DNA from 3 places in the Cytobacillus sp. FSL M8-0252 genome. Region 2 is predicted to be linked to each of the others. Evidence: riboswitches for the same ligand, from Rfam matches in the RefSeq annotation. Region 2 holds a riboswitch; each other region holds the start of a gene.
The links. Region 2 has a riboswitch for lysine ahead of MKX83_RS23220 (transporter substrate-binding domain-containing protein). Riboswitches for the same ligand answer to the same signal wherever they lie in the genome.
Positions count from the first base shown of each region.

Region 1: it holds a riboswitch for lysine, as region 2 does, so the genes downstream of both, MKX83_RS17480 (aspartate kinase) here and MKX83_RS23220 (transporter substrate-binding domain-containing protein) in region 2, are expected to answer to the same signal.
Region 3: it holds a riboswitch for lysine, as region 2 does, so the genes downstream of both, MKX83_RS19870 (Na+/H+ antiporter NhaC family protein) here and MKX83_RS23220 (transporter substrate-binding domain-containing protein) in region 2, are expected to answer to the same signal.

Region 1 is NZ_JBBOWZ010000001.1:3,468,382-3,478,488, forward strand. It holds gene sdhA (succinate dehydrogenase flavoprotein subunit) at 1-1,142, opposite strand, end outside; gene MKX83_RS17470 (succinate dehydrogenase cytochrome b558 subunit) at 1,215-1,823, opposite strand; gene MKX83_RS17475 (YslB family protein) at 2,271-2,747, shown strand; gene MKX83_RS17480 (aspartate kinase) at 2,845-4,074, opposite strand; lysine riboswitch at 4,229-4,409, opposite strand; gene uvrC (excinuclease ABC subunit UvrC) at 4,479-6,251, opposite strand; gene trxA (thioredoxin) at 6,394-6,711, opposite strand; gene MKX83_RS17495 (electron transfer flavoprotein subunit alpha/FixB family protein) at 6,942-7,919, opposite strand; gene MKX83_RS17500 (electron transfer flavoprotein subunit beta/FixA family protein) at 7,959-8,732, opposite strand; gene MKX83_RS17505 (enoyl-CoA hydratase) at 8,944-9,717, opposite strand; gene MKX83_RS17510 (TetR/AcrR family transcriptional regulator) at 9,743-10,107, opposite strand, start outside.
Region 2 is NZ_JBBOWZ010000001.1:4,592,525-4,602,631, reverse strand. It holds gene MKX83_RS23250 (class I SAM-dependent methyltransferase) at 1-681, shown strand, start outside; gene MKX83_RS23245 (LysE family translocator) at 769-1,401, shown strand; gene MKX83_RS23240 (class I SAM-dependent methyltransferase) at 1,531-2,088, shown strand; gene MKX83_RS23235 (sulfite exporter TauE/SafE family protein) at 2,373-3,089, shown strand; gene MKX83_RS23230 (ketopantoate reductase family protein) at 3,174-4,220, opposite strand; gene MKX83_RS23225 (methyl-accepting chemotaxis protein) at 4,364-5,851, shown strand; lysine riboswitch at 5,982-6,166, shown strand; gene MKX83_RS23220 (transporter substrate-binding domain-containing protein) at 6,296-7,141, shown strand; gene MKX83_RS23215 (amino acid ABC transporter permease) at 7,324-8,082, shown strand; gene MKX83_RS23210 (amino acid ABC transporter ATP-binding protein) at 8,107-8,841, shown strand; gene MKX83_RS23205 (iron-containing alcohol dehydrogenase family protein) at 9,081-10,107, opposite strand, start outside.
Region 3 is NZ_JBBOWZ010000001.1:3,929,185-3,939,291, forward strand. It holds gene MKX83_RS19860 (branched-chain amino acid ABC transporter permease) at 1-212, opposite strand, end outside; gene MKX83_RS19865 (ABC transporter substrate-binding protein) at 454-1,641, opposite strand; gene MKX83_RS19870 (Na+/H+ antiporter NhaC family protein) at 2,122-3,693, opposite strand; lysine riboswitch at 3,866-4,050, opposite strand; gene MKX83_RS19875 (YunC family protein) at 4,175-4,477, opposite strand; gene MKX83_RS19880 (DUF72 domain-containing protein) at 4,539-5,384, opposite strand; gene MKX83_RS19885 (iron ABC transporter permease) at 5,708-7,693, opposite strand; gene MKX83_RS19890 (iron-siderophore ABC transporter substrate-binding protein) at 7,893-8,669, opposite strand; gene MKX83_RS19895 (lmo0937 family membrane protein) at 9,024-9,170, opposite strand; gene MKX83_RS19900 (lysine N(6)-hydroxylase/L-ornithine N(5)-oxygenase family protein) at 9,331-10,107, shown strand, end outside.

The DNA.
Region 1 (10,107 bases), 1.1 Mb from region 2:
TGTGAATAATCACACTCACCTGCAGCAAACAATCCAGGGATATTTGTCATTTGATCATAATCTACCCATAAACCACCCATTGAATAGTGAACAGCTGGGAAGATTTTCATTGGTACTTTACGAGGGTCATCACCTTGGAATTTCTCGTAAATTTCAATAATACCACCCAATTTAATATCTAATTCTTTCGGGTCTTTATGTGAAAGATCAAGGTAAACCATGTTTTCACCATTGATACCTAGTTTTTGGTTTACACAAACATCAAAGATTTCTCGTGTAGCAATATCACGAGGAACTAAGTTACCGTATGCCGGATATTTTTCCTCTAAGAAATACCAAGGTTTCCCGTCTTTATATGTCCAAACACGACCACCTTCACCACGTGCAGATTCACTCATTAGACGTAGTTTGTCATCTCCTGGTATAGCAGTTGGATGGATTTGAATGAACTCACCATTTGCATAATACGCGCCTTGTTGATAAACGATTGATGCAGCAGAGCCTGTATTAATAATAGAGTTAGTTGATTTACCAAAAATAATTCCCGGTCCACCAGAAGCCATAATGACAGCATCTGCTGCGAATGATTGGATTTCCATTGTTTGTAGGTTTTGCGCTACTACCCCGCGACAAACTCCGTCATCATCAATGACAGTTCCCAAGAACTCCCAACCCTCATATTTTGTTACTAACCCTGCTACTTCGTGACGACGCACTTGCTCATCCAATGCATAAAGCAATTGTTGACCTGTTGTCGCACCAGCAAAAGCAGTACGGTGATGCTGTGTTCCGCCAAAGCGTCTAAAATCTAATAACCCTTCAGGTGTACGGTTGAACATAACACCCATACGGTCGAATAAGTGAATAATTCCAGGTGCTGCTTCTGCCATTGCCTTAACTGGAGGTTGGTTAGCTAAGAAGTCACCACCATAAATTGTATCATCAAAGTGAATCCAAGGAGAATCCCCTTCACCTTTTGTATTTACTGCTCCGTTAATACCACCTTGGGCACAAACAGAGTGAGAACGTTTAACCGGCACTAAAGAAAATAATTCTACTTGTCCGCCAGCTTCAGCAATTTTAACAGTTGCCATCAATCCGGCTAATCCGCCACCGACAACAATAACCTTTCCTTTACCCATATCTGACTCACTCCCTTAATACTAATACCTCTAAAAAAAACCGAACAAATTATAGAAAAATGTATGTATTCATTACACGAAAGCAAAAATAGCACGAATACCTACAATTGATAATGCGATAAAAATGACTAAAGTTACATAAGTTGAAATCAATTGTGATCTAGGAGATACGGTAATTCCCCAGCTTACCATGAAGGACCATAAACCATTTGCAAAGTGGAAAATTGCAGATAATACACCAACGATGTAAAATGCTAACATGAATGGGCTAGACAAAATATCAGCCATCATATCATAATTTACTTCGGCACCGAACATTGCTGCAATACGAGTCTCCCAAACATGCCAAACGATGAAAATCAATGTAATTACACCGGTTACACGTTGAACTAAGAACATCCAGTTTCGGAAAAATCCGAATCTTGAAGTGTTATTTTTTGCTGTAAACGCAATGTAAAGACCGTAAATTGCATGATATAACAAAGGTAAGAAAATAATAAATATTTCTAGGAAATATCTAAAAGGAAGACTTTCCATGAAATGTGATGCGCTATTAAATGCCTCTTCTCCCCTAGTTGCAAAATGGTTCACTACTAAGTGTTGGATCAGAAAGACCCCAACAGGTATAACTCCAAGTAATGAATGCAATCTGCGATTTAAAAACTCTCGATTACCCGCCATAAGTTTACCCCCTTGAATTTGTAGCATGACACGCTGAATATGTACATAACAAATCCTTCGCATCACTAAGAAAATGCAAATCATTTTCAAAACATTTATATGACATGTCCATTTTACTCCCATCGCCCATTAGCGTCAAGAAAACGGATACAGATTTTGTCGATATTACGAAAATTTTTTCTATTCTAGTTTCACTCAAAAAACCAATGATATAGTTTTTTCAACCCTATTTGGCGGTATATTAAAATAGCTTAAATCACGCAATAATATTCATATTTTACGCATAAAAATGCATTTACATTAGATTATTATTAGTGTTAAGATTATTCCCATAATTTACACCAGTTTTACAAACTAAAAATTTTTCCCTTTTCACTGTACGTATTCGTTTTTTCCAAGTAAATTGTATATATTAGACTTTATGAAAGAGGGGAGATTTAGCATAATATGCCATCTCAAGAAGCCCAAATAGAACAAACCGAAAACATGGCAGAATCAATTGAACCAAACAAAGAAATGATTTCATCCTTTGGCTATGAATTAATTAGAGAAGAACTTTTACATGATTTACTAGGTAAAGACGCACCAGATATCTTATACTGGGCAGGCAAGAGACTAGCACGTAAATATCCTCTTCAAACAGAAGAAGACTTATTCAGCTTCTTTGTCGAGGCTGGTTGGGGAAAATTAACGAAAAACCTCGAAAACAAAAAAGAAATCGAATACGAGTTAACAAGTGAAGTCATTCAAAAGCGCTGTAAAGAAAATACTCACGCAACATTCCAATTAGAAGCTGGTTTTATTGCTCAACAAATCGAACAGAAAAAAGAAGTGATTTGCGAAACATTCGAGCACCCACGTAAAAAAGGTGGAAAGGTCCTCTTCACAGTCAAATGGGATAAAAAGGACTTTATCCACACCTAATAAATATACCCAACAGTAAAAAAAATCCAAACATCATTCTTTTTAAGGCGTTTAAATGGTGTTTGGATTTTCCTATCTTATACTACTGCTAGCTCATTTAATTTTTTATTAAATCCCCAGCTAAATTAAACGTTTGATGTAAAGCTTGAGCAGCATTTAACATATGCGCTTGGTCGATCACAGCCGAGACCTTTATTTCAGATGTACTGACCATCTTTACAACGATGTTATTAGCAGCTAATACATTAAACATCTCAGCTGCTACTCCAGGATTTGAAATCATTCCTGAACCGACAATCGAGATTTTCGCCAATTGTGATTCCCATTCAATCTGATCATAACTTAATGCTTCTCGATTTTTTTCTAGTATTTTTACAGTCTCTGTAAGATCTTGGTTTTTAATTGAAAAAGATAAGCCTGATGATTTATCATCTGTAATACTTTGTATAATAATATCAACATTTATATGTTCTTTCGCCAAGAGTGAAAAGATGGATGAAAGGCTTATTAAAGGGTCTTTAATCCCTAGTACAGATACCCTTGTAATATCATCTTCAAAAGCAACCCCTCTAACAACTAAGTTCTCTTCCATTTCCGCAACCTCCTCTATAATTGTACCTTCTTCTCGTTCCATACTAGAACGTACTTCAAGCTTTACATTGTAATTTTTTGCAAACTCAACTGCTCTTGGATGTAGAACGCCTGCACCAAGATTAGCTAATTCAAGCATTTCATCGTATGAGATAGATGGAAGCTTTCTTGCATTTTTTATATAGCGTGGATCAGTTGTGAATACACCTGTTACATCGGTGTATATATCACATTTGTCCGCTTTTAATACTGCTGCAAGAGCTACGGCTGTTGTATCAGAGCCACCCCGACCTAATGTCGTTATTTGGCCAGTCTCACTTAAACCTTGAAAACCCGCTACGATAACAATTCTCCCTTTCTTTAACTCTTGTGAAACAGGTTTTGTGTCAATATCAGTGATTCTTGCGTCACCATGTACTGATTCCGTTTTAATCCCTGCTTGCCAGCCCGTATAGGAAGTTGCCTCATAACCTTTTGAATTTAGTGCAATTGTTAATAAAGAGATCGTAACTTGCTCACCTGTAGATAACAACATATCCATTTCTCTCTTACTCGGAGCGGGTGATAATTCTTTTGCCATACCAACTAATTGATCAGTCGTTTTGCCCATAGCCGACACAACAACAACGATATCATTACCATTATTTTTTTCTTCAATGACACGGTTGGCTACATTTTGAATATGATCAACCGAGCCTACGGAGGTTCCACCAAATTTTTGTACAATTAAGCCCACTTTTCTCCCCTACTTTCAAGTCATTCGTTTTTATTCCCTGCCGCCTGTATGTACAACCAACACATTTCTACCCATATTCGGCATAAAAAAAAGCAATGAGATGAAACCCATCCCATTGCTGTGTAGTCAAACGTATGAACAATCTACGTACACACAGTGAGATAGCCCTCCAAGACAGATAGTCTTGACAATCCTGCATTTATTCAATGCAGAACCAGCGAAGAAAATATTGAGTCTTTCTTCACTTCGGCGAATATTCCCTTTCAAAGTCCTTCAAACGAAGCTCAATCTTCTAAGGAACTTTTACTAATGAAACTCGCACCTCTACCTTCACTTTCAAGTTAAAAAGTGATTTGATATAAAGTTAAAAACACTATACCATATTTGTTTTTTTCAGACAATGTCTATTCATGTAACTTTTCATAAAGTTCTTGTGCAACTTTTAATGGTAAGCCAGATTCCCTAAGGTCTTCTACACTAGCTGATTTCATTTTTTTTACAGAACCAAAATCTTTTAATAACTGCTTTTTTCTTTTTTCCCCAATACCATCAATTTCATCAAGAAGTGACTGAAATGCACTCTTTCCACGAACTTGTCTATGAAATGTAATCGCAAATCGATGCACTTCATCTTGAATACGTTGTAATAAATAAAATTCCTGGCTATTTCGAGCGAGGGGAATGATCATTAATGGATTTCCATAAAGAAGTTGAGATGTTTTATGCTTATCATCTTTGACTAATCCTGCTAGTGGAATATCTAAACCGAGTTCATTCTCAAGCACATCTCGAACGACTTCAACATGTCCTTTTCCACCATCAATGATAATTAAATCAGGTAGGGGTAGCCCTTCTTTTAAAACCCGGCTATATCTCCGTCTCGTCACTTCCCTCATAGATTCATAATCATCTGGTCCTTTAACTGACTTAATCTTATATTTCCGATACTCCCTTTTTGCAGGCTTACCATCGATAAAGACAATCATTGCTGAGACAGCATCGGTACCCTGGATATTGGAGTTATCAAAAGCTTCAATGCGATAGGGTGTGTAAATTCCTAGCTCCTCACCTAAGCTTTCTATTGCATTCACCGTTCTTTTCTCATCACGTTCAATAAGCGAGAATTTTTCTTTTAAAGCAATCTTTGCATTTTTATAGGCAAGTTTCACTAGTTCTTTTTTTCTCCCTCTTTGAGGAATAAATATTTTTACATCCAAAAGCTGCTCAGCCATCGTCACATCAACAGAGTCTGGCAAGTAAATTTCCTTTGGTTTAAAATGATTAGCTTGTTCATAAAAACGGCCGAGATAGGTGAGCATCTCTTCTTCAGGCTCATTATAGATTGGAAACATAGATACATCTCTTTCAATAAGTTTCCCTTGCCTAATAAAAAATACTTGTACACACATCCAACCCTTATCAACCGCATAAGCAAACACATCTCGGTCAGTAAAATCCGTCATTGTAATCTTTTGTTTTTCCATCGTCGTTTCTATATGGATAATTTTATCTCTGAAATCTTTTGCTTTCTCAAACTCTAGCGCTGCGGACGCTTCTTCCATTTTCGTTGAGAGTTCTTTTTTGATCTCTTTATAACCACCATTTAAGAAGCGAGTAATCTCATCTGTCATTTGTTTGTATGTGTCAGATTTTACTTCATTTACACAAGGAGCTAGACATTGTCCGATATGGTAGTAGAGACAAACTCTATCTGGTAAGGTGTTACATTTTCTTAAAGGATAAAGGCGATCTAATAATCTCTTTGTTTCATTGGCCGCCTGCACATTTGGATATGGACCAAAATATTTACCTTTGTCTTTTTTTACTTTTCTCGTGGTAATTAATCTCGGATGTCTTTCATTTGTTAATTTAATAAAAGGATAACTCTTATCATCCTTTAACATGACATTATATTTGGGGTCATGCTTTTTAATTAAATTTAACTCTAATAATAATGCTTCCATATCGGAAGAGGTCACGATGTATTCAAAATCTTCAATTTCATTTACCAGCCTTAATGTCTTTCCATCATGCGAACCGGTAAAATAGGACTTAACCCGATTACGAAGCACTTTCGCCTTACCGACATAAATAATTGTCCCTTGGCGATCTTTCATTAAATAACAACCAGGTTGAGCAGGTAATAAAGGTAATTTATTTTTTATATTATCATTCATAATTAGCTGTCACATCCATACCTAAAAAGAATATCATTGCAGGAGGAAACCATACCCTTCTTACTGATTTTGCCATACTTGTACTGTAAAAAAACCCCGATCTTCTAAAAGTAGAAGCCGGGGTTTGTTTTTATGGTACTTCTTATGCACCATGTTTTTGAAGCAATTCAACTAATGCTTCTTTCGGTTGGAAACCAACCACTTTATCTACTTCTGCACCATCTTTAAATACGATGAGAGTCGGGATGCTCATAACACCAAATTTACCAGCAGTTTCTTGGTTATCGTCAACATCAAGTTTAACGATTTTTACTTTTTCTCCCATTTCTCCATCAATTTCCTCAAGAACTGGTCCAATCATTTTACAAGGTCCGCACCATGGTGCCCAGAAGTCTGCAAGTACAAGACCTGAACCAGTTTCAGCAGTAAAGTTTTGATCTGTTGCATGTGTGATAGCCATAATATTTATATCCTCCTAATAAATAACTAAAAAATCTTATCGAAAGTATATCATCGATTAATAATGGATGCTATTATTTTGCTCGTATAGATTACCCATTTTTTTATTGTATCATACTGAACCTTTAAAAAGGATTCAATGTCTATTTTATTCAACATTAATCTTTTTGCCAACATAGTAAAGAAGCGGATAGTATAAGTCTACCCGCTCATATCAGATGTAAACGAAAATTATGCATTTACAAGTAATTCTTTAAACTCTTTTGTTAGTAATGGAAGGACTTCGAATAAGTCGCCCACAATACCATAATCCGCTACTTTAAAGATATTCGCTTCAGGATCTTTGTTGATGGCAACAATAATCTTTGAATTGGACATCCCAGCTAAATGTTGAATCGCACCAGATATACCACAAGCGATATAAAGGTCCGGTGTAACTACTTTACCTGTTTGACCAATTTGAAGTGAGTAATCACAGTAGTCTGCATCGCATGCGCCACGTGAAGCTCCAACAGCACCACCAAGGACATCTGCCAATTCTTTTAACGGCTCAAAACCTTCTTCACTTTTCACACCGCGTCCACCAGCAACAATAACTTTTGCTTCAGAAAGGTCTACACCTTCTGTTGCTTTTCGTACAACTTCCTTGATGACTTGACGCAAGTTTTTAATTTCTACAGATAAAGATGAAACATCTCCATTTCTACTTTCATCTTTTTCAAGTGGTGCAATGTTATTAGGACGAATAGTAGCGAAAAGAAGTCCATCTGTTACAATCTTCTTTTCAAATGCTTTTCCTGAGTAAATCGGACGAGTAAAGACTAAGTTACCACCCTCAACTTCTAGATCTGTTACATCAGAGATAAGACCGGATTCTAACTTTGCCGCAATCTTCGGTGCAAGATCTTTACCTTGGGCAGTATGTCCGAAAATAATTCCTTCAGGATCTTCTTGATCAATAACGGCAAGTAAGGCTTGGGAATAACCGTCAGATGTATATTGTTTTAACAGTTCATCCTCAACTGTTACCACTCGGTCAGCTCCATACTGAATGAATTCAGCTCCTAAAGCGCTTACAGAATCACCAAACAAAACACCTACAACTTCTCCACCTTCAGCAGATGTTTTTGCTGCAGCAACTGCTTCAAAAGAAACATTTCGCAATGAACCTTCTCTTACTTCACCTAATACTAAAACTTTTCTAGCCATTATTATACCCCCAACGTTTTTATTCTTTTATGCTCACTATTAGACAACTTTTGCTTCGTTATGAAGTAGACTGACTAATTCTTTTACTTGACCCTCTAATTCACCTTCAAGCACTTTTCCAGCTTCTTTTTTCGGTGGTAGGGAGATTTCGATTGTCTTTGTTTTCGCTTCTACATCATCTTCGTCTAAATCAAGATCGTCTAATTCAATTTCGTCTAAAGGTTTTTTCTTTGCTTTCATAATCCCTGGTAAAGAAGGGTAGCGCGGTTCATTTAAACCTTGTTGTGCAGTGACAAGTAATGGTAGAGAAGTCTCGATTACTTCAGAATCACCTTCTACATCACGAACAACTGTAGCTGTTGTACCTTCAATATCTAACTTAGTGATGGTTGTGATATAAGGAATAGCTAATAGCTCCGCTACGCGTGGGCCAACTTGACCTGATCCACCATCGATCGCTACATTCCCACCAATAATCAAATCAACCTCTTTATCTTTAAGGAATTCAGCTAAAATTTTAGAAGTCGTAAACTGATCTCCTTCTTCAACGTCATCTTCTGTATTAATCAGTACTGCTTTATCAGCACCCATCGCTAATGCTGTACGAAGTTGCTTCTCAGCTTCTTCTGTCCCTACCGAAACAACCGTTACTTCACCACCATGTTCATCACGAACTTGGATTGCTTCCTCGATTGCATATTCATCGTAAGGGTTGATGATGAATTCTGCTCCATCTTCATTAATTTTACCGCCTGAAATCGTGATCTTTTCTTCTGTATCAAATGTTCTTTTCATTAGTACATAGATGTTCATGGTTTCGCCTCCTAATTTTACAAACATTCCATTGCTTCATAAGATTTTGACAAATAAAACTAAATTGTTGACTGAGCGTATGCTCAGTCTTACAATAACCTATTCCTAAAAATACTTTTCAAATCGATTATTATTTAACAATTTAAATTATTAAATCTATTATAATAGATTATGAACAAAATTGGTAATGAAAACGTTTATATTTAAAAAATTATTTTCCTGAGAAAACTGGATTTCGCTTTTCAACAAATGCAGAAATACCTTCCTTTGCATCCTCACTTATGAAAACTTGACCAAAAAGTTCTGCTTCCTTTTTCACCCCATCATAATAACGGTTGGATTTACTATAATTCAGTAATTCTAATGTTGCACCGACAGATACTGGGCTCTTTTTGGCGATTTTTTGTGCCATTGAATAGGCATTTTCTAACAGCTTTTCTTCAGGGTAAGCATGATTGGCTAAACCGAGTTGTACAGCTTCTAGCCCTGTAATTGGATCACTCGTTAAAATCATTTCAGCTGCTTTTGCCGTTCCAACAAAACGAGGTAATCGTTGTGTACCAGCAAATCCAGGAATTAATCCAAGCTGCAATTCTGGTAGTCCCATTTTTGTATTCTCAGCAACTAAGCGAATATGACAACTCATTGCAAGTTCCAGACCTCCACCTAAAGCTGCACCATGAATGGCTGCAATAATAGGCTTCTTGAAGGTTTCTATTCTCTCAAAGAGCGCTTGTCCATTTTCTGCTAGATGTGAGAAACCTTCACCACTTTCGATTGAAGTAAACTCCTTAATATCTGCTCCAGCAGAGAAGAAGCGGCCTTCTCCATGAATGAGGATCACCCTAATATCTTGGTTTGGCTCAATCTGATCCAGTACTTCACCTAATTCCTCAATCAACCCAGATGATAGTGCATTGGCAGGAGGGCGATTAATGGTAATTGTTGCAACTTCATTATCAATCTTCCAATTTAAGTATTCCACTTTTGCTTACCTCCATTACTTTTAATTACTGGCTTTTGCACCCACTGATTAAAAGGCGATGAACTTCGGGCGCTAACGCAGTTAAATCATATTTTTGATCATTCATCACCCATGTTGTGGCAGTTTCATCCATTGTCCCAAAGATCATCTGTCTAGCTAATCGGACATCGAGATTACTAGCAAACTCACCCGTTTTTTTTCCTTCGAGTAAGATTGAATCGATTAAGCCTAAATAACCTTTTAAGATGGCATTAATTTTTTGCCGTAAATCGATATTCGATTGCCTTAGTTCTAATTGTGTCACGATAGCTAAATGTTTGTCTTGAGATAAAATATGAAAGTGGGTTTCGACCATCATTAATAACTTCTCTGCTGCTCTTACTTTTCCTG
Region 2 (10,107 bases):
AAATTTATAGATGCTTCGGTAAGATTTATTTCACAGCTTATGAACAGTGGAGACAGAGTAGTTGATCTCGGTTGTGGTCCAGGTCTTTATTGTGAACAGCTGGCAATGAGAGGCTATGCGGTTACCGGGATTGATTTCTCCGAGAACTCTATTGATTACGCCAAATCCCAGGCTAGTGAAAGGCATTTACCGATACAGTACCGCTTTGAGGATTATCTGATCATGGATGACGTAAATACGTTTGATTTTGCGACGCTTATCTATTGTGATTATGGTGCATTATCACCAAATAATCGCAAGCAGCTGTTAAAGAATATTTATCGCTGCTTAACTGAATCTGGACGCCTATTTTTAGATGTATTTACCGTTAATAAGTATCATTCTTTTGTAGAGGGAAAACAATGGTCAATGAATAATCATGGGGGGTTTTGGTCTGCCCATCCTCATTTGGAAATCTCTCATAACAAAAAATATGATGATGAAATTTCTCTTGAACAAACTTTGGTACTGACTGAAGAATCGGCTGATGTGTATCACATTTGGTATCAATACTTTACTAAGGAGCGGTTGATAAGAGAGCTCCGGGATGCTGGATTTAAAGTGATTAATGAGTATAGTAATGTGGCTGGAGAACCTTACACTGATAGAAGCGAGACAATGGCTATCCTTGTTCAGAAATAATCTTTAAAAATATTCTATTTCTTTTCTTGCGAGAGGAGTACAATAGAAGTAATTTTAATACTTGTATTGGTTGAGGGGGCGAATTAGATGTTTGGCATCACAAGTTTTACGGTGTTTTTAGCCGCCGCGATTATTATGAATATTACCCCTGGGACAGATACGATGTATATCGTCTCACGGAGTGTCTCACAAGGTAAGAAGGCAGGGTTATACTCTGTTCTTGGTATATCTACAGGAGCAATGGTGCATACATTTTTAGCTGCTATCGGATTATCTCTTATTCTTACAACGTCAGTCATTTTATTTACTATTGTAAAGATGATTGGTGCGGCGTATTTAATTTATCTTGGCGTACGTATGGTCATTCAAAAATCCTCACAATTTGAAGTTAAAAAGACGAAACCTTTAACTGCAAGGAAAGTGTTTGCTCAAGGTTTACTAACCAATCTAACCAATCCAAAAGTGGCGCTTTTCTATATTTCATTTCTACCCCAATTTATATCTGTAGACAATGGATATGGCCCACTTCCTTTTATCATCCTTGGTATGACCTATGTTGTAACAGGAACCATTTGGTGTTCGATAGTCGCGCTTTTTGCCTCTACAACAACGAAGAAACTTAGAAATAATCCTAAAGCAGAATTTATTATTAATAAGGTAACTGGCATGATCTTTGTCGGCTTAGGTATTAAGCTTCTCCAAACAAAGGCATCCTCATAAAGAAAGGAGCAGAACAAACTCTGCTCCGTTTTTTCATCCATTACAATATTCCCCATTTACAAAGAAGTTTAAATAAATTATAGTTATTAAAGAGCGTTTATATCTATAATTAAAAAGGGGTTAATACTTATGAATGAAAAAGTAAAAAGAAAGATTAGAAATCTAGAAAATATTGACCGTTTTTCAGCTGAGGAATTATTTCAATACCTCCCCCTCAATCATAGTGACGTCGTATTAGATATAGGAGCTGGTGCAGGATACGTAGCACTACCTATAGCAGAAAGGGTAGATTTGGTTTATGCACTTGATTTGGATGAGGAAATTTTAAACTATTTGCAGCTAACAGCAGAGAAGAGAGGGATCACAAATATTCAGCCCGTAATAGCTAATTTTAAAGACATACCATTAGCAGATGAACAAGTAGATATTGCGATCGCTTCAATCTCGCTACATGAAGTAAAACCATTATCCGCTGTACTAGAAGAAATCAAGCGTACCTTAAAAGCTCGAGGTACATTCTTATGCATTGATATTGAAAAAACCGCAGATGCCAGAGGACCGAGAGTATCATCTGGGGATATGATGAAGGCAATGGAAAATGCCGGTTTTAGCGATATGAAAATGACCGTTTCTCCGCGGAAATTAGGAAGTGAGCCAGTTTATATCATTAGGGCAGTAAAGAAGTAATGAATGCTTTAATTTAAAGCAACAGTAAATTATAAAGAGTCGTAATAAAATAAAAATGATTGCAACGTGAAAATAGATATATTCGTATCCAACAAAGCTTTTTGAACGAATCCTGCACCCCTATAACTAAGAGGCACTTTCTTATCTTAATTTGATAAGTCCCCACACTAATTTCTCGTTCCACGTGAAACAAACGGTCCATCTTATGAGGGTTTTTGTTAGCTGAAATGGTAAAATAGAGACAGGGGAGAAAGTTTCTGTAATAGTGAAGGTGGTTTGCTCAATTGCTCATTTTATATATACTTCTTATTTTAGTTGCTTCTATATTACAGGCGAGTACGGGATATGGCTTTTCTATTCTAGCGACGCCATTTTTACTGCTGTTTTTTGAGCCGATGGAGGCCATTCAGATCAACTTAATCTTATCTTTGTTTATTTCGATTGTCATGATAGGGAAAGTCAAGGTCGATGTTGATCAAAAAGTGTTAAAACGACTCATCATCGGCAGTATTTTTGGTTTACCTATAGGGATGGTCATTTTTCTTTGGTTACCGCTTAACTGGCTAAAACTAGGGATAGGTATTCTAATCTTGGTTTTGACTGTGTTGATGATTGCTCAATTAAAGATGAAGCAAACGAGAAATAGAGATTATGGCGCTGGTGGGCTATCTGGAACATTAACGACAAGTATTGGTATGCCTGGTCCGCCGTTATTATTGTATTTCTCGGGCACCAAAACGAATATGGAAATTCTCAGAGGAACGACAATTGCTTTTTATTTATATATCTATGTAATCAGTCTGGCTATCCAAATGGTTGTCGCCGGTACTACACAAACAGTTTGGCTCGCTAGTTTGGTTGGAGCTCCTGTGGCACTAATTGGTATATTTTTAGGACAATTACTATTTAAAGTCATGAGCCAAAAGTTTTTCTCAATTATTTCCTACTTCATCCTTTTATTTACTGGATTATACTTATGTATTAACCAATTATTTCTCTAATGCTGCATGGGAATGAGGAAGGAAAAAAGGCTGGTGAGGGGTTTGATTTCGCACGTCTCACTCAGCCTGTCTTTCAAGTATGGATTAATGAATAGCAAATTCTTTGTTTAATAGGGACTCAAATGCTTTAATATTTTCATTAAAGTCCGGCAGTTGGTTTGTTTCTTCTGCTTGTTTGATCATGCTTGTGACAAGGTCATTTACTGGAGTAGATACTTGTAGGGCGTTCCCTTTTGTTGAAATGTAACCATTAATATAATCGACTTCTGTTTGTAATCCTTTTTCTAAATCTTGTAGCATACTAGCTTTGAGCAGTGCTTGAGGACCAAATGCTTGTTTAGCAACTTGGATGACCATAGGTAGATTGCTCTTGTCTTCGTTAATAGAGAAGATTCCAACATTTACACCAGCTAGTTCGCTAAATTGAATGTTATTCGCGTAACCAACTTTTAACGCTTCATCAGCTAGCATCACTGCACTTGTGACAGCTGCCTCGTTATTCAAAATATCTCCATATGTACAACCTAGTGCTGCCGACATACCACTCATCGCTACATTAACAAGAAGTTTGGACCATTTTGTACCGATTAGATTATTTGAAACGATTGTGCCACCGACATCTTCAAGAACGGTTTTTACTAGGTTCACGCGGTCAGTAATCTGTCCGTCTAACTCACCAATTTGAAAAGCGTGAGCAGAGAATGCCTCTTTGTCTGATGTTAATTGTGATACACCTGGTTTTACCCAAGTAGCACCAAACTCTACAGAACCACCAATAATGATGGATGAACCAAGTGATTCTACTAAACTTTCTTCTGGAACACCATTTTGTAAAGAGAGTAATATACTTGCTTCGTTCATATGCGCTTGAAGTTGTAGGAGCACTGATTTATTGTATACTTGCTTTGTTAAAAGTAAGACAAGGTCATAAATGCCAGTCATTTCATGTGGCGTGATGGCTTTCACAGAAGCCTGCAAGTTTACAGTCCCCACAACTGTTGCGCCGTTACTGTTTAAGGCATTAATATGGTCAGTATTTACATCGATGCATTCCACATGATGTGCCCCTTTTGATAAGTGTGCCCCAATAATCGTCCCTAAAGATCCTGTTCCCATGATAGCAATTCTCATTATGCATCCTCCTAAAATATTTAGTTGTAAAGCACTAACATAAAAGTTAATCATACCGAAATAAATAATAGAAATAAAAGAAAAAAAACCCAAATAATAGGCTTAAAGTCCTTGTTTTTGGATTAAATTAGGAGGAAAAATAATTGGGTACGCAAAAGAATGAATTATTAAGAGTTCATAAAGTGAATATGTGGGGATTGATGACATTAGCTGTTTTATTAGTCTTACCTATTGTTATTGACCGGGGTTTGAGCGATACAATTGTCATTATGTGTGCTGGGATTTCTGTCATTGTCATGGCTATTGTTCTGTATTTTTTGCGTATCAATGATTACGTAAAGGGCTTTTTATATGCTGCTATACCAAACCTCATTGTGATGATGCTCTTTTTTGTGGACGGATATGCATTGAATAAGCATTATATTTTATTCTTAACGATTGCAATGGTGGTGCTATATTTTAAGAAAGAAATGATTGTTGCTTTTTCTGTATTCTATAATGTTAGTTTTATTGCTACCTACTTTATAATTGGCCATCAGTTATTAGGAGAAAGTAATAGTGTCCGGAGTATTTTTACTATTATTCTTGTCGCCAACGGGATTTTGTACTTATTTTATTTATTAGCTAGTTGGGGTAGGGAATTAATTGACCAAGCAGAGCAAAAAGAAACGGAGTCAAAGGACCTCCTCATACAGTTGCAAGACACCTTTGGTTCAATAGATAAAGGTACAGTGACTCTAGAAAATCATATTGGACTTTTTAAGCAAAATATTGAAACGATACATGAGTCAAGTCAACAAGTATTAGAAGCTGCTCAACAGATGGCTACAAGTATTCAAGAAGAAGCGAACAGCTTAAATATTGTCAATGATTCTATGAGTCAGTCTTTACAAAATACAAAAGAATCTGTTGCCATTTCAGAAGGTGTCGTAGAAAAGTCGGAGAATATGAATGAGAAAGTACAAGATGGTTTAAATAAGATAGTCGATGTTACATCGCATATGAATACTGTAAATACAACGATTAGTGTGACAGCATCGACGGTATCAGATGTTCATTCAAGTATGGAACAAGTGAATAAATTATTAGCAGGCATTAAACAAATTGCCGATCAAACTAATTTACTCGCATTAAATGCAGCAATTGAATCAGCAAGAGCCGGAGAGCATGGGCGAGGGTTTGCGGTCGTTGCAGATGAAGTAAGGAAGTTAGCTGAGCAAAGTGCTGAAATCACGGTGGCGATCTCTGAAGTGACGAATACTCTTTTCACTCAGTCTCTTGAAGCACGTAAAAGCTCTCTTGAAGGGGAAGGTGCTGTAAAGCAGGGACAAGCACTTCTAACAGAGATATCTGCCTTTTTCAACGAGATACAAACATCATTACAAGAAAACAACTTAGAGTTAGTGAGAGGTGTCAATGAAGTTTCCGCTGCCACAGAAAAATTTGAACAAATTCAAGAGCAGATTGAAAATATGGCAAATATATCAGAGGAGAACGCCGCAGCTACAGAGGAAATTGTTGCTATCATAGAAGATGAACATGAGATGGTGTCAAACGTAAATCATTCGGTAGCGGATATTAATCGTTTGAGCATACAGTTAAAAGAGTTAGCTTCAAGCCAACAAGCTTAACATTGGTAATTATGCTCTAATCAAAAGGTTGTGCGAAAAAAGGACCAATTTTCCATAGAGTTTATATTGACAGACGCTATTAAACTATTGTAGCCTAATAGATATCAAATTGAATAAACCTCACTTTTTCTGGTGGGGTAGAGGCGCGGTATTTAACAGTCTTTAGTAGAGTGATAAGGCATGATGAGACTAAAGAGAAGGAAATATCGCCGAAATGTGCTATACCCGTTTGTATAGCATGTTGGGTCTGCAGTGAATAATTGCAGGACTGTCTTAATAAATTTACCCGATTTATTAAGGTGCACTATCTCTAAAATGGGAAAAGTAGAGGATTTAGGCGGAAGAATAACAAGGACCTGAGTTCATCTCAGGTCTTTTTTTGTTATTCTTTTTCTTAATTCGGAATAGTTTAATTAGTAGAAAAATATATTAGGGGGAATAGAGATGAAAAAGAGATTTGCTTTACTAGCTATGGCTATAGTACTGAGTATGTTTCTAGCTGCTTGTGGTTCAAATGATGAGGCTGAAGGAAGCACAGGTTCAGGTGGAAAAGATAAAGACGTTTTTCGCGTAGGACTAGAGGCGGGTTATGCGCCATTTAACTGGACGCAAATGGATGATAGCAATGGCGCAGTAGCAATTGAAGGTAATTCAGAGTTTGCAGGCGGTTACGATGTTGAGATTGCGAAGAAGATAGCAGAAGGTTTAGGAAAAGAGTTAGTAATTGTGAAAACAAAATGGGATGGATTAGTACCATCATTAAGTTCAGATAAAATTGACGCTATTATTGCTGGTATGTCACCAACAGCAGAACGAAAAGAAACGATTGATTTTTCCGATAACTATTACGAATCTGATTTAGTCATGGTAGTGAAAAAAGGTGGCGATTACGAAAATGCCACATCCATTCAAGACTTCAGTGGGGCAAAGGTTACTGCCCAATTAAATACATTTCATTATTCAGTAATTGATCAAATTGACGGCGTACAACAGCAAACAGCGATGGAGAGCTTCCCTGCTATGCGTGTTGCATTAGAGTCTGGAATTATTGACGGCTATGTTTCTGAACGTCCGGAAGGTGTAAGTGCTTCAGCTGCTAATGATAACTTTGCGATGGTTGAATTTACTGAAGGATTTGAGACAAGTGAAGAAGATACTGCCATTGCAGTAGGGGTGAAAAAAGGTAGCGAATTAACAGATAAAATCAATGAAATCCTTGCAGATATTTCTGAAGAAGAGCAAAAAGAATTAATGGATGCTGCTATTGAGAATCAGCCAGCGGCAGAATAACTAAATGAGCCGGCTGCATGAGATGTAGCCGGTTTTATATCGAGAAGAAGGTTAGGAGAGACATGAGAAATAAACAACTAGGGTAGCGCATCCTCTCCGTCGTATTAAACCTTTGAAGCGCAAATCCTTAGCAGATTGATTGGTAATGGCCAATCATGATGAGAGAAAAGGAGATCATTGTTATGAGTATAGAATGGATTATTCGCATCGTTGTCGAATATTGGCCAATGTTTTTACGAGGCGCCGGTGTGACATTAGTCATTGCCTTAATTGGTACCGTTTTCGGTGCCCTAATTGGTTTGTTGTCAGGCATTCTTCGAACAATACCAATACCTGAGAATGGTCCTAAACGGTTGTTATTAAAAATAGTGAATTTCTTGTTATCTGCTTATATTGAATTCTTTAGAGGCACACCAATGATTGTACAGGCAATGGTTATTTTTTACGGGGCAGCAATGGCCTTTGGCTATCAAATGGATCCGCTCATTGCTGGTATCGTTATTGTTTCCATTAACACGGGTGCTTATATGGCTGAGATTGTTCGTGGAGGGATTATTTCTGTCGACCCAGGTCAATATGAGGCAGCCCAAGCCATTGGGATGAACCATTTGCAAACAATGATGAATGTTGTTTTACCTCAGGTCATTCGAAACATTCTTCCAGCTACAGGTAATCAATTTATCATTAATATAAAAGATACTGCCGTGTTAAGCGTGATTTCTATATCTGAATTATTTTTCCAAACGAATTCAATTGCAGGGAATAATTTCCGCTACTTTGAGTCATTCTTTGTTGTTTGTATTATTTATTTCGTTATGACTTATACCGTTACATTAATTCTACGCTATATTGAAAGAAGAATGGATGGACCGGAAAATTACGTCGTTGCAGGTGAAATGGATACGGCAGAAGATATCAAAAGGAAAACAACAGGAGCATAGGTGGCGGAAAGGAGAGTTGGAAAAGTGAATACAGTTGTTGATATTCAAGGGTTAAGTAAGTCTTTTGGTAGTCATGAAGTATTAAAAGATATTAACTTCTCAGTGAATAAAGGAGAAGTAGTTACAATCATCGGCTCATCAGGGTCTGGGAAATCGACCCTATTAAGATGTGTCAATCTATTAGAAAAACCAAGTGGTGGACAAATTATCTATAACGGTGAAAATATCCTCGACGATAAACATAATGTCCATCAATATCGTAAAAATCTCGGCATGGTTTTTCAATCTTTTAATCTATTTAATAACCATAATGTATTGGGAAATTGTGTTGTTGGGCAAATAAAAGTATTAAAGCGTTCAAAAGAGGAAGCAGAAAAAATCGCGAAGAAATATTTGCGTGTGGTCGGGATGGAGGCTTATGTAGAAGCTAAACCAAGACAGCTTTCCGGAGGTCAAAAACAGCGTGTGGCGATTGCAAGAGCACTTTCAATGGAGCCAGATGTGATGTTGTTTGATGAACCAACCTCAGCACTCGATCCTGAAATGGTTGGCGAAGTGTTAAAGGTGATGAAGGAACTGGCTGGCACAGGCCTGACCATGCTTATTGTCACCCATGAAATGGAATTCGCCCGTGAAGTGTCGGATCGCGTTGTCTTCATGGATAAAGGCGTCATTGCTGAAGAAGGGACACCAGAGCAACTATTCAATAACCCCAAAATGGAAAGAACCAAAGCTTTCCTACAACGTACACGTAACTAAAAGAAGCTTGCCCGATTTAATAATTAAATTGGGCAAGCTTCTTTTAGTTTTAGCCTCTCGTACGGAACGTTGTTAAAAGCTTTGGAATTGGATCAGAAGTTTGTCGGTCCTTTGGTAGAAGTTGAGCCGCGACAAAGATGAATGAACTACATTCGTAAGATCAACTTATGCTGTCGTATTTCCGCTCCAGAATTAAGCTTATTCATGTCTAGCTCGGAAGGACTGCTCTTTTTTCTTAGTTAATGATAAATTTTCTCGTCTATATTCACAGGTAAGACCTTTTTATAAATGGCTTCAATATCTTCTTTCACTGCTTTTCTTGGATTATAATGTACGGTTCCATGATCGTTCATTGCATCTTCTGCTAGTTGGGCGATATCTTCATCTGTAAAGTGGTGGTCGAGATGCGCAAAATTTTGTGGAATATCAATAGAATGCATTAATTCTTCTACTAATGGAATAAGAGTTTTGCCTGCTTGTTGCATACTAACGGAATGTAAGGATGGATCAATCATGCTTGCAATTGTTGCATATTTTTCTGTTGATGCTGGAAGATTGTAGGCAATCACTTTTGGTAGTATCACAGCATTCGCAAGTCCATGGGGGACACCGTAGCGTGCAGACATTGGATGTGATAAGGAATGAACAATCCCTAATCCACCGAGGCTAAATGACATGCCAGCCAATGTACTAGCAAGATGGACTTGCCCCCTTGCTTCTAAATTGTCTGCATGAGCATAGGTTTGTGGTAAATAGGTCCAGAGCATGCGAATCGCTTGAAGAGCAAGAGCATCTGTAAAAGGATTAGCTGGTAATGATACATAAGATTCAATGGCATGGACAAGTGCATCAGCCCCTGTAGCAGCAACATGCTTTCGTGGCAATCCAAGTGTGAGTGCCGGGTCCACAAACACAACTTTTGGTACAAGATAAGGAGATCCTAGAACAAGTTTTCTACCACCATCGCTATCTGTAATGACACTTGCAATCGTTACTTCAGACCCAGTACCAACTGTTGTTGGAATCGCAAAAAGTAATGGTAGTTTATCTTCTATTGGCTTACCGCCAAGAGAATATTCCAGTACATGTCCGGTGTGTGTGACTGCAACAGCCAGCGCTTTGGCAAAGTCCATAGAGCTACCGCCTCCAAGGGCAATAATCAAGTCTGCGCCTTCTAATTGAAAGCTCTTCATGCCTTCCATAACCGAATGAGCAGACGGGTTGGGCTCGATTTCTGCATAAACAGCATATTCAATGGATGCATCT
Region 3 (10,107 bases), 660 kb from region 2:
CAGACAGCCATTGCAATAATTAAGGCAGGAAAGAATCCTAACCCCCAACCAGCAATCGCGTAAAAACCAACAAACGCCCCAATCATAAATACTTCACCATGGGCAAAGTTGATCAATTTGATAATTCCATAAACCATTGTATAGCCTAAAGCAATCAGTGCATAAATACTTCCTAACGATATCCCATTTACTAACTGTTGAATCCAATCCATGAATCCCCACTCCTCTTCAAATAACCCGAATAGCTTCAGATAGAGAGTGACAGCTAGCGAAAACGCTATGCTGAATATCTCCTCATAAGGTAATTTTTGACACGCTAATTTCAAAAAACTATTGCCCCTGAGCAATCTTGGACTATGAGATTATTAGCTATCACAACAGGAATTACCCTTTCATATCTGATAAAAAAAATGGAAGGCCCAATCGCTCCTCCCATTTTAATACAGCCTCATTTTAAGGATTTACTTTCGTTTTGAAGACTTGCTCCCCATCCTTATATTCCAATACAGTAGCTGATTTAATTGGGTTATGATCTTCATCAACTGAAATGATACCCGTTACAAGAGTTAAATCTTTCGTCTCAGATAAGGCATCTTTGATTTTCTTCGCATCACTTGTACTTTCAGCACGCTCCATGGCATCTTTCAACATATATACAGAGTCATAACCTAATGCATTAAAAGCATCCGGGGATGAGCCATTATATTTTTCACCAAACTTTGTTACAAAGGATTGAATTGTCTCGTCTGGATCACCCGAAGAATAATGGTTTGTTATAAATGTGTTATTTAAGGAATCCCCTCCGGCTAATTCAACTAGCTTTGGTGAATCCCAACCGTCAGCACCCATTAGCGGTACGTCAATACCCATTTCACGTCCTTGTTTGACAATAAGTCCTACTTCTTCATAATAACCAGGGATAAAAATAAATTCGGGATTAGCTGATTTAATTCTTGTAAGTGTGGACCTGAAATCAGTATCCTTCGCCACATAAGATTCTTCGGCAACTATTTTCCCACCTGCTGCTTCGAAAGTTTCTTTAAAGGAAGCTGCTAAACCTTTTGCGTAATCACTTGCATTATCAGCATAGATAGCTACATTTTTAACTCCTAATTCATTGGCAGCAAAATTAGCTGCCACTGTTCCTTGGAAAGGATCAATAAACGATGTACGGAATACAAAATCATTTAAGCTTCCATCATCATTCACTGTTACATTCGGACTCGTACCTGAAGGAGAAAGCAATACCGTCTCTGAATTATTAGCCACTTGTGCTTGAGCAACTGTATTTCCACTTGTAGCAGACCCAATAATAGCTACGACATCATCATTTTCCGTTAATTTAATAGCTGCATTGGTTGCTTCTGCTGCATCCGATTTATTATCTACTTTTACAATTTCTATCTCTTTACCGTCGATTCCACCATCTTTATTAATTTCATCCACAGCCAATTCGATTCCTTCAGCAATTCCTTCACCATATGAGGCAACTGCACCAGAAAGTTCTAGGTTGGCACCTATCTTGACAGTATCACCAGACTCACCACCACCTGCACTATCACTACCACAGCCAGCAAGGAAACCTGCAGCTCCTATGGTAGAAGCTAAAAGAACAGCGGTCATTCTCTTTTTAAATAACATAATGATCCCCCTTTTTTTGATTATTCCAACAACTAAGAGCATGGTTCAAATCCCCCATATAAACCCCACAAGAAAAGATACCACACAAAAAAAAGTAGACTAAAATAACCAAAATGTAATATTTTTCTGATAATTGCTATAAATCTAAAAATAGTATAGTATCATTTTATTCATCTGTCAAAACAATCTTTGTGAATAATATTAATATTTAGAAATATATTAATAGTTTAGAGCGTTAAAGGGTTTCTCTTTACTATGTTTTGTTTGTAAAACTCTATCATTATATTCATAAAATAATTAATAGTAGATAGGTATAATGTAGTTCAGTTAATTGTTAATAATTAGCAATTAAAAATAACTAGCTACTTTTATATAAAGTAAAATAACTTTGCTTATGTAGTGATTTTAGACTTGTAGGATAGAAAAAGAGGAATGAACCGACGAGTTCATCCCTCCTTCCTATATTGTTCAAAAGAATTATTATATCATCTTCTCGGTTTTTGTACCGAACATTTTAACAACAAGGAAAATCCCCGCCATCATAACAATCAAAGCAGCTAATGCAATGATTACACTTCCACTTACACCCAAAATGATATAAGAGATGGCCGCAGCAACAGCTGCTGTAAAGGCATAAGGAAACTGTGTAATGACATGGTCAATCAAATTACTCCCTGCACCTGTGGCGGATAAAATAGAAGTATCAGAAATCGGTGAAGCATGATCTCCGAATACTGCACCTCCAAGTACAGCTGCCATTGCAGGAATCAGCAAGGATATATCTGTAGCTACAGCAATATCACCAGCTATTGGAAGAAGAATGCCAAATGATCCCCAAGATGTACCTGTACTAAATGCCATAAGTGCCGCAATAATAAATAGGATAACAGGGATAAAATCATGACTCAGATTCGATTGATTAATAACGCTAGCCAAGTACTCCCCTGTACCTAGTTGACTAATCAAATCTCCGAGTAACCAGGCAAAAATTAAGATCAATACTGATCCAAACATAGATTTCATCCCAACCCATGTAGCTTTCAAATAAAAATTACTCGTTAGTTTATCATCTTTCTTTAATACTTGAGCAAATTGTACGTAAGCAACAGCTAAACTCAATAATCCTCCGACAATTAATGATAAGGCCACATCTGTGTTTTCTAATAAGGATACTAACGACACATTCCCCTCTGCACCATTAATGCCTGTCCAAGCCATCATACTCACTGTTCCAATAAATAAAACAATGATTGGCCAAACAAGATGACCAACAGTCCCTTTCGTACTAATAGGTAATTCTTCTTGAACTTCGTCTTTCAACTGTTTCTTCTTATCAAATAGAATTCCTTGTTCAATAGCTTGTTTCTCATGTTTCTTCATCGGACCAAAGTCAATTTGCCCAACAACAATGATAAACACCATTATGATTGCCGCCCACACATAAAAATTTAACGGAATGATTTGCATGAAAGCAGAGAAAGCACTATAATCAGTTATTTTATGAGACACTAAAATCGAGCCAATTAAGGCGATAATTGATGCTCCCCAACTTGATATAGGCGAAATAACACATAAAGGTGCGGATGTTGAATCAATTAAATAAGCAAGCTTTACACGTGATACTTTTTGTCGATCGGTAACAGGTCGAGATACCTGTCCAACTGTTAGCGCATTAAAATAATCATCTATAAACAAAATCATACCTAAAACTACGGTTAATAACTGTGCACCCACTCTCGTTTTCACACGCTTCATTGCCCATTCACCAAAGGCACGACTACCACCCGATAGTGAAATAAATGCAGTAATGCTACCAAGAATAAGTAAGAATAATAGAATGAATATATTCCAAGTATTTAACCCTTCATCTGTTATAAAAAGTGCTATAAACGACGAGAAAAATATTTGTAGCGTATCTAGCGGTTGATATCCTCCAATTATGATAGCTGCTGTTAACGCCCCTAAACCAAGGGAGAGAATCACCCTTTTTGTTAGTATAACCAAAAGCATCGCTACCAAAGGTGGCAGCACAGAAATAAATGTACCTGTCATAAAAAGACCTCCTATTAGTATAGGAGCTATAGACATGAACGAATGCGTCTCATATCAATTAACGATCAGAGAAAGGTATCCTCCACTTTTCTTTGATCCTTAATTGATAATAAAAAAAGAGTAACGATAGAGATTCTATCATTACCCTTCAAGAAGTAACGTTATTCTCCATCACGACTGTAGCTCCCCATTATGGTTAATATACCTCCATAATGACAGTGTTACTCCTATTAAGAGCAACCCCAACAAATAAATATTGACGTACCTATTTGCTTCGGCAAATCTCCCTTTTATCAAAGTTCACTGTTGTCATCCTCACATTGATTACTAATGATGATTTGCGCCTCTACCCCATCGGATTGATAAGGCATTATTCAATTGTTATACATTATATCAAAATATAATTATTTATGCAAAACTCTATCAAAACCTAAAATATTCATAAATTTATTATTTTTAAGATATAGTAGGATACTATAACCTATACCATTCTTAATAGCGCTTCTCTACCGATCATCCCTTTTTTAATGCCTAATTCCTCTGCAGCAAAAGTGACTGATTCAAGTGGTGCATCTATTAGCTGTTGAATCGTTTTTACCCCTACTGCTCTACCAGCAATGACATGGCGATCTTTTAATTTTTCATTTAATAACGCAACGTCTAATGCACCACACATGATATATCCTTTATCATTTGATACGACTAACAAATTAGTTTTTGGCAGCTCAACGGATACAGTCATAAACGTATGACCATCCAAAATAACAGGCTTTAATTCAACCATGACCGTCCCCCCTTCCCTTTAACAATTTATGTTATAGGTAGAGATTCGGTGTACTCATTAGTTAAAATAAACCGAGTTGTTTTGGAGCTAATCCCTCATATTCAATTCCTAATATTTCTAGAATTTCCTTCGCATTATCCGCTGCGTCACCACCAGAATTATTATTAAATAGTACATAGACCTCCTTCGCCTCTTTTTGTAATTGCTTTAATCGCTCTGCCCACTCCAATAATTCCTGGTGATTATAACGGTATAGATAGCGAACTTCACGCCAATTTGGTTGTTTTTTATTTTGCCATCCATGAACATTACGACCGTGCAAGCGGACTAGTACAATTGGATTACCGCAAGTATGCATCACAATTGGAACAGACCCCTCCCCTGCTTGTGGTTCATCACAAACGGTATGTATCCATTTCTCTTCCTTGATAAAATTTAAAGTACCTTCTATAAACGCATCTTGATACCAAGACTGATGACGAAATTCAACAGCACATGGTATTTCTCCCATTTGCTGTTTACACCAGCGTAAATATTGCACGTTTTCCTTTTTACAATTAAACCACGGTGGAAATTGAAATAGGACCATCGCTAACTTATTTTCTCTTATATAAGGGGCAAGCGACGCTTTAAAAGCAGCAAACATTTCTTCCTTTGTCTCAAAAGGAATCTCCCCCCTTTGATGCCCCGTCATCCCCTGATAAGCTTTCACAACAAATTTAAATGAAGCAGGCGTTTCCCTCACCCACTTTTCCCCGTTCCTTTCTGGCTGTACGGCATAAAAGGAAGCGTCTACCTCAACTGTTGGAAAATGAGCGCCATATTCTAATAGTTTATCTCGGTTAGATATACGCTCCGTATATAGGCTGTCATGATCTCCCCATCCAGTTAAACCAATCCTAATCATTCCATCACCTCATCTACCAATAATCTTCATACTGATTATTTTACCTAAAGGATATAACCATAAACAAGAAGGGCAATGAAATAAGTGAAAAAGAATCAGTCAAAACAGAAAAGAAGATTCTTAGAACATTTCATTGGCCCATTTTCTTATTTTGTGATTGTTCATCGGTATCGAAAAAGGAACCCTTACACAGTAATAAGGAAAAGCATATAGAAAAAGTAACTTATGGAAATGGTATAAATCAGATATTCGTTTTTTACTATGAGTTAAAAAGAAAAAAAAATAACCCGAACCATTGTTCAGATTATTTTTTATTAAACAGGTTAACTCGCTTTGATTTTGTTCGTTTTTTTCAATAAATAAAGTAAGTATGGTGCACCAATTAAAGAAACAATTATTCCAGCAGGTATTTCTTTCGGAGCTAAAACGACTCTTCCAAGAAAATCAGCTGAAATAAGTAAAATCCCGCCAATTACTATGGTTAATGGCAGTAATTGTAGTAGCTTCGGACCGACCAGTTGTCTAGCAATATGTGGAGCTAGTAAACCGATAAACCCAATTGCCCCAACCACTGATACACTGATGCTTGACAACATAACAGCTAGTATAATCATAAACATACGCATTTTACTTGTTTTCACACCTAAACCAATGGATAGTTCATCACTCAATGATAAGATCTCGAATGTATTGGCCATATAGAGAATAACCGGAAATAGTAGTAACGATGTTATCATCACAATTACTAGATCACTCCAGCTTGTCCCATAGGTGCTACCAGCAAGCCATGTTAAAGCTTGTGATGCATGAAGGTTCGCACGTACTAATAAAATCTGTATAATAGCAGAACCTACCGCGGATACAGCAACACCCATTAATAATAGAATCATCGGTTGATAACCGCTCCGCGCACTAATAAACAATACAATTCCCATTGTGATAAGTGCACCAATTAATGCACCAATTGGAATAAGGACAAAGGGGGCTTGTGGAAAAACAATGAGAACCAACATCGCCACTACACTTGCACCTGAAGTCACACCTAAAACAGAAGCGTCAGCAAGTGGGTTTCGTAAAACAGTCTGCATCATTAAACCGCTAGCCGCCATCATCATACCAATTCCGAAGCTGACAACCACTCGAGGCAAGCGAAAATCCCAAACGAAGGTATTATACATCAATTCTCTTGGCAATTCTAAAAGACTAGTGAAACTTGTTCCCCCAAACGAAAGGCTAAACCCTACTAATCCAAGAACGGCGAGAGATATGAGGAGATAAAATCTTTTAACATGCTTAATTCGCACTTTCCCCTCTAATGCTCCTCCAGCAGTTCTCGTTTTCCTACTTACCTTTAAGGCTAAATAGACTAACCAAGGTGCTCCTATAATGGCCGTCATTGCTCCTACAGGTAACTCAGACATACTAGATATCATACGAACAAAGATGTCAGCACATATGAGTAAGCCTGCACCGACCACTATATTTCCTATTAGCATGGATCGATGCTTTCTAAATCCCATTAAACGAACAATATGTGGAGCCATAATACCAACAAAGCCAATTGGGCCTACTACTGTAACAGAGACAGCAGCTAATATAATTGCAATGCCCCAACCTATTAATTTACTTATCATCACATTTTGTCCTAATCCTACAGCTACATCTTCCCCCAACAGTAAAGCGTCAAAACGATGACCTATTATAAAGGCAAAAAGAAGAGTGAAGAGAACCCATGGCAAAGCAAATTGAACGCCACTCCAATCAAGCTGTAACAATGTTCCCGCTCCCCATAAAAACAACCCGGACACTTCATTTTCATATAAAAGCTGCAGGGCACTAGTAAATGAAGAAAACAACATTGTTACTATCAATCCAGTTAATGCGATTCTAATAGGATCCAATGCTCTACCTACTAAAAAACTAACAATTAAAGCTGCTATGATTCCTCCAAGCATCGTCACCAAAAATGGAAAGGCACCCTTTATAGAAGGAAAGAAAATGGAAAAAAGAACAACAAAGAAAAATGCTCCTGCATGAATGCCTAGTGTACTTGCACTTGCGAGTGGGTTTCTTGTCATTGTTTGTAATAACATCCCTGCTACGGCAAGTGCAGCTCCAACTAAACAACCAATTAAAAACCTCGGCATTCTACTATAAAGGAGAAAATTCAGTTCCTGCTCATTATCCCATACTTCCATCCAAAAGCTGAGTAAGCCTGTTGAAGCTTGTCCTTGGCTCAAGTGGATGAGACCAAGAATAATAAACAAGAGCACACATGCCGCAAATAATAGAAAGGGTTTAACTCTCATAACATTACTTCACTAATGTCTCTTCAACATGATCAACTAAAGTTTCCATTGAAAGAACACTACCAAACGTCCACACACCTGCGCCTACATCGTACATCAAATCATTTTCTACAAAGTATAAAGAGTTCCAAGCTTTGTTTCCTTCTAAATTACTAAATAACGGATCATCTTTTTGTACAGTATGAAGAAATATAGCTTCTTAGTACTTAGATACACCCTCTACATTTGTTGTAATAAAACCACTCGGCTGTGGATCTTGATCCTGTATTTTATTTGTCAATCCTATACCTTCAAGTGTATGGCTCACCGTCGAGTTTTCTGTAAATAATCGAAAGGTCGGGGCTTGATTCGCAGAATAAGCTTGTGTAAAAACAAATTCATTTGTCTTTAATTGAGCTGCAGATATATTCTCTTTCGCTTCTGCCATTTTTTCCTCTAAATGAGCAACTGCCTCGTCAGCCTCTTGTTCTTTACCTACTAGCTTACCTGTCTGCTTTAATGTATGTAACATGTAAGCATATAAGTCTTTTTGAGCTTCCTCTGTAGAACTATCAAAAATCACTACAGGAGCTATTTTTTCAAGGTCCGCTTTAAACTGTTCTTGATATTCCATACCAATAATCACATCGGGCTCTAACTTTGCTATTTCTTCAATATTTGGTTCTGTTCTTAAACCAATATCCACAACACTTTCATCTAATTTAGCATCAATTGTTACCCACTTATTAAACCCCTCTACATCAGCTACTGCAGCTGGTTGTACACCAACAGCTAATAACTCTTCAGCAACGCTCCATTCAAGAGCAACTACTTTCTCCTGAACTCCTTCAAAGCTGCGTTCACCTGACGCATCTTCAATGACAATCGTTTGATTACTATTATTATTCTCTTCTCCACTATTACTCTCTTCTTCCTTTTGCATACAACCAGCTAAAACGAGTACAAATAAAAGCATAATAAAATATAATTTCTTCATTAATCAAAGCTCCATTTCCAAAAAAATTAATTATCACAGCAATCTCATTCAAAGTGAAGAAAATTCCGAAATATTAAAAGCTAATCATTTGAGAATTTAATTTGATTTTAACCTTTCAACAATGATAATCATTCTCATTTTAATGTAAAAAATAGCGTTTGGCAATACACTATTTTATTGCTCACACTACTATTCATTCTTTAATCATTTTAAATGCTCTTATCTTTAATAAAATCGTATATAATCGATATCATATCTTGAATGAACATTTCTTCAATCAAACGACACAATGAAAACGCCCACCTTCATTAAGGTGGGCGTTCGTTCTTATATTATTTACCCTCAGATGTCCCGTTAAGGTCTACGTCTTCCAGTAATTAATTGGAATAATAAAACGACGAGTGCAATAACTAATAATAGGTGGACAAGTCCTCCTGCGACATCAAAGCTAAATCCCAAAATCCATAAAATAATTAAAATACCGATAATCGTCCAGAGCATTTTACATTGTCCTTTCTGTTGTGTATTTGTTCGATACTCTTACATACCCCAGAAAAAAAAACACTTAAACCTACAGAACATTTCTCTATGTTTAGAATATATGAGAGGAAGGGAAAATACAGAATAGATATTTCACCTATTAACGGAAGAAGGGATACTATTGGGCACACCTGTCGTTTATGACTTTATTGGCATTGGCTTAGGGCCTTTTAATTTAAGTCTTGCAGCTTTAACTGATCGAGTTAAAGAGATAGATGGATTATTTTTTGAACAAGAAGAGGAGTTTGTATGGCATCCAGGTATGCTTATAGAGGGCACAGATTTACAGACACCCTTTTTAGCTGATTTAGTAACATTTGCCGATCCAACTAGTCCATATACATTTATCAATTATTTACATACTCATGAGCGCTTATATGCGTTCTACTTTTTCAACCAATTCAACATTCCGCGCAAAGAATATAGTGACTATTGTAGTTGGGTAGCCCATCAATTATCACATTGTTATTTCAGCCATCGTGTAACAAATGTGATAGAAACAAAAGATCATCTTTATCAAGTAACTGTAGAGAATCTACTAAAAAAAGAAGTATCCAACTATTTAACAAAGAATCTCATTATCGGAACTGGCAGTATACCAATGGTTCCAAAGGGATTAGATGGAGATTGGCCAAACAATGATATTAGTCACTCAAGTGAGTATTTGTTTCATGAGAAGCAATTGAAAAGTGGGCATTCAGTCACTGTGATCGGTTCTGGTCAAAGTGCATCTGAGATTTTTTACGACTTATTGATGGATCAGAAAAACCACGATTATGAACTAACATGGTTTACAAGATCTTCAGGCCTTTTTCAAAAAGAAGATGCCAAATTAGGGAAAGAATTTTTCTCACCTGAATATATTCATTATTTCCATCAACTTGATTTTGACCATCGT